Regions from separate parts of the Vibrio tarriae genome, predicted to be linked through region 2. Evidence: predicted binding sites of a transcription regulator. Region 2 holds the regulator's gene; the other holds the start of a gene.
What was found. The regulator MetJ, encoded in region 2, represses methionine synthesis genes. The targets are predictions, from matches to a motif close to TTAGACNTNTANANGTCTAA.
Positions count from the first base shown of each region.

Region 1: a site for MetJ is predicted at 1,122-1,141, ahead of metH (methionine synthase). Genes of this name have one in related genera too.

Region 1 covers NZ_CP022353.1:2,467,868-2,470,345, reverse strand. Annotated here, with positions in the region: gene CEQ48_RS17005 (cation:proton antiporter) at 1-993, opposite strand, end outside; gene metH (methionine synthase) at 1,190-2,478, shown strand, end outside.
Region 2 covers NZ_CP022353.1:35,764-38,241, forward strand. Annotated here, with positions in the region: gene CEQ48_RS05625 (O-succinylhomoserine (thiol)-lyase) at 1-765, opposite strand, end outside; gene metJ (met regulon transcriptional regulator MetJ) at 1,033-1,350, shown strand; gene CEQ48_RS05635 (malic enzyme-like NAD(P)-binding protein) at 1,462-2,478, opposite strand, start outside.

The DNA of each region.
Region 1 (2,478 bases), 590 kb from region 2:
GCCACATAACACCAGTGGAACTGCAAAAGCCATCAAGATCCAGTCTTCTTGGTGGAACTCAAACAGTAGCATTGACATACCAATCAGCAGGAATAGGACGCCGTTGAGAAATTCGTCTACGAGTTCCCAGAAGTGATCGAGATGTTCTTCACTCTCTTTTGAGAAGCCAATAAATCGAGTCCAGTTACCAATCATGATGCCAGAGACCACCATCGCGAGTGGGCCTGAAACGTGAATTACATCAGCAAAGGCATAACCTGCCGTTGGAATACCTATGGTTAACAACAGCTCCATAGAGTGGTCATCGGTTGCTGAAATCAGGTAGTGGAACAGGAGACCTAATAAGAAACCGTAAACAATGCCACCGATCGCTTCTTGGATGAAGAGGAGGGTAACGCTGCCAACCGTTGGTGTTTCATGCCCGAAAGCGATGGTAAAGATGGTCACGAAGATAACCAAGCCAAAACCATCGTTAAACAGCGATTCGCCTTCAATTTGGGTAGAAATACGTTTCGGTGCTTTGAGCTTTTTGACAATCGCGAGGACAGCAATTGGGTCGGTGGGGGAAATGAGTGCGCCAAATAACAAGCAGTAAACCAAATCAAACTGGATACCGATTAATTGGCAGAAACCATAGAGAGTAAATCCAATAAAGAAAGTCGAAAACAGCGTTGCGCCAAGAGCCAATACCGTAATTTCCCATTTCTGATCTTTTAGATTTGGCAGCTTAATGCCAAGACCTCCAGCGAAAAGAAGAAACCCTAAAATCCCTTTGAGCAGAAAATTTTCAAAGTTAATACTGGTGACGGTTTCGGTGGCGATTTGATTGAGATGAAACCAGTCGTTTTGACCCGCGATCAAGATCAGTAACGATAACATCATCGAACCTGCGGTGATTGCGATGGTAGTCTGCATTCGGCTGATCTTGCTATTAATAAATGCAATCAACATGGCTGCCGCAGAGAGGAAGCACAAAGTGTAGTAGACGGACATTCTCTTCTCAGTGTGTGTAACAATTTGTGAACGAAATTGTCTTTCTCTGTTGAGTAAATAGCAAATACTTTTTCATCACATAGGGTTCAGCTCACATCGTCAAGGTGAGTAACGAAAGAATGGTTGTTTTAGACGTCTAGATTTCTGAATTTTGTGTGATAGGATGTGGCAAACGCATAAGGAATGAGGCGGTATTGTGGGAAAAGAAGTAAGACAACAACTCGAACAGCAATTGAAACAACGTATCCTACTGATTGATGGTGGTATGGGTACCATGATTCAGAGTTATAAGTTACAAGAGGAAGACTATCGCGGTGCACGATTTGTCGATTGGCACTGTGATCTGAAAGGAAATAACGACCTCTTAGTGCTTACTCAGCCGCAAATAATTAAAGAGATTCACTCCGCTTACCTTGAAGCGGGGGCGGATATTCTTGAGACCAACACCTTTAACTCGACCACGATTGCCATGGCTGACTATGACATGCAATCGCTCAGCGCCGAAATTAACTTTGCCGCGGCTAAGCTTGCACGTGAAGTCGCGGATGAGTGGACGGCTAAAGATCCAAGCCGACCACGCTATGTGGCTGGTGTGCTTGGTCCAACCAACCGTACTTGTTCTATTTCACCTGATGTGAACGATCCAGGGTTTCGTAATGTCACTTTTGATGGGCTTGTTGAAGCCTATTCTGAATCGACACGTGCGTTGATCGAGGGCGGCAGCGATCTAATTCTTATTGAAACCATTTTCGATACGCTTAACGCCAAAGCCTGTGCGTTTGCGGTCGATAGCGTATTTGAAGAGCTCGGCATCAGTTTACCTGTGATGATTTCCGGCACGATTACCGATGCTTCGGGGCGTACGTTGTCTGGACAGACGACAGAAGCTTTCTATAACGCCTTGCGTCATGTACGACCGATTTCGTTTGGCTTGAACTGTGCGTTAGGCCCTGATGAGCTGCGCCAGTACGTGGAAGAGCTTTCCCGCATTTCGGAATGCTATGTTTCCGCGCACCCTAATGCGGGGTTACCGAATGCGTTTGGTGAATACGATCTCTCTGCCGAAGAGATGGCAGAACATATTGCCGAATGGGCGCAAGCGGGCTTTTTGAACTTGGTCGGAGGCTGCTGTGGTACGACACCTGAGCATATCGCGGCGATTGCCAAGGCCGTCGATGGTGTGAAACCAAGGGCTTTACCCGAGCTGAAAGTGGAATGTCGCCTCTCAGGGTTAGAGCCGCTGAATATTGGCCCTGAAACACTGTTTGTTAACGTGGGCGAACGGACTAACGTCACCGGTTCAGCGCGTTTTAAGCGTTTAATTAAAGAAGAGCAATACGATGAGGCGTTGGATGTCGCGCGCGAGCAGGTAGAAAATGGCGCGCAGATCATCGACATCAACATGGATGAAGGCATGTTGGACGCGGAGGCGTGTATGGTGCGCTTTTTGAATCTATGCGCCTCTGAACCAGAAATCTCCAAAGT
Region 2 (2,478 bases):
CACGCGCATCCGCGCGCCTAAGGTACGAATGCCACGCAAGGTCATGTAGCTATCAAATGGGGTGCCGGTTGAGCCTAAACAGTTGCCCCACCAAGCCAGCTCTTCTGCATGTTGCTTGTTTTTACAGATCAACACGCCGCCAATCACATCTGAATGACCGTTAATGTATTTGGTGGTGGAGTGCAGCACAAAATCCGCGCCTAAGGTGAGCGGTTTTTGGAATACCGGAGTCAAAAAGGTGTTATCGACCGCCACCAACGTGCCTTGCGCTTTGGCTAACTGACAAAGATGAGCGATGTCCACCACACGCACTAAAGGATTGGAAGGGGTTTCAATCAGCAGCAGCTTGGGTTTGCGGGCTAAAGCTTGGGTGAGTGCGGCTGCGTTGGATTGATCGACAAACTGCACTTTGAAATCGCCTTTTTTAGCGCGGGTGTTGAGCAAGCGATAAGTACCGCCATAGCAGTCGTGCGGCGCGACAATCAGGTCATCAGGGCCTAACAAGGCGGTGACCCATAAGTTGATCGCAGAGGTTCCGCAGTTGGTCACTATGGCGCCTTCTCCACATTCAAGCTCATATAAGGTTTGTTCTAACAGGCCTCGGTTTGGGTTACCTGAGCGGGTGTAATCGTATTTAGGCACTTCGCCAAATGCGGGAAACCCATAGTTGGTCGAAAGATAAATGGGAGGTACAACCGCATGGTATTGAGTATCCGATTCAATCCCGGTACGAACCGCAATGGTGGCTGGCTTGCGTGTGGTCATGGAGTTTCCTTGCTGGCTATTCTGTCCTAGAGGGCTTCATCATATACCTTTCCTGCTTTAAGCTGCAGTGTCGGTTGTCGCATCGCAACTTTCCCTAACTGGGGGATGAGGTTTATCCGTTGCCCATAAATTACTCGACACTTTACTGATGTTAAATGAAGACGTCAACACTTCTAGACGTCTATATGTCTTTGCTTATGGCAGTAAATCCCGCTAAAATTAGAGCCTTTGAAATTTCGATTCGAACCACAATAACGAAGGTGCGCAATGGCAGACTGGAATGGCGAATACATCAGCCCCTATGCAGAGCATGGGAAAAAGAGCGAGTTGGTAAAAAAAATCACGGTATCCATTCCGCTGAAAGTTCTCAAAGTGCTAACGGATGAGAGAACACGCCGTCAAGTCAATAATTTACGTCATGCTACCAATAGTGAGTTACTGTGCGAAGCCTTCTTGCATGCTTATACCGGTCAGCCGCTGCCGACGGACGAAGACCTACGTAAAGATCGCCCTGATGATATTCCTGCCGAAGCCAAACGTTTGATGACCGAAATGGGGATTGAGTTCGAATCTTACGATGAGTAACGATTGGCGTGAGTGATACGGGTTCATTGAACAAATCCGGCTTATAAAAAAGCCCCTCATATAACTGAGGGGCTTTTTGTATCGACTTTTTTATTCATATAAACAAGCAGATTAAGCCTGCATGTAGTTTTCTGGCATTGAGATACGAGCAACGCCTGATTCTACTGCTGCTTCCGCGACTGCGCGTGCTACGCGTGGTAATAGGCGTGGGTCCATCGGTTTCGGAATGATGTAATCAATACCGAAACTGAGCTTATCCACTCCAGCAGCTGCCAGCACTTCTGCTGGTACAGGCTCTTTCGCCAGTTGGCGAATCGCCTCTACTGCAGCCAGTTTCATCTGATCATTGATTTCGCTGGCGCGTACATCGAGTGCTCCACGGAAAATGAACGGGAAACAGAGCACGTTGTTAACTTGGTTTGGATAGTCGCTGCGACCAGTCCCCATGATCATGTCGTTACGGACTTGATGAGCAATTTCTGGTTTGATTTCAGGATCTGGGTTGGAGCAAGCAAATACCACGGGCTTATCGGCCATCAGTTTCAGGGCATCCGCTGGCAGCAGGTTAGGACCTGAAACGCCCAAGAATAGATCCGCTCCCGCAATCACATCTTCCAGCGTACGCTTGTCGGTATTGTTCGCAAACAGAGCTTTGTATTCATTGAGGTCATCACGGCGCGTGTGGATCACACCTTTGCGATCCAGCATGTAGATCTTCTCACGCATTGCACCGCATTTGATCAGTAGCTCCATACACGCCACCGCTGCGGCACCCGCCCCAAGGCAGACGATAATACAGTCTTTCAGTTGTTTACCTTGCAGCTCAAGAGCGTTAAGCATACCAGCCGCGGTGACAATCGCGGTACCATGTTGGTCATCGTGGAATACAGGGACATCACAACGCTCAATCAGGCGGCGCTCAATTTCAAAGCAGTCTGGGGCTTTGATATCTTCTAAGTTGATGCCGCCGAAAGTATCAGCAATGTTAGCGACAGTATCGATAAATTCGTCGATCGTGCGGTGTTTTACTTCAATATCAATCGAATCCAATCCAGCGAAGCGTTTAAACAGCAGTGCCTTACCTTCCATGACAGGCTTAGAGGCCATCGGGCCTAAATTTCCCAATCC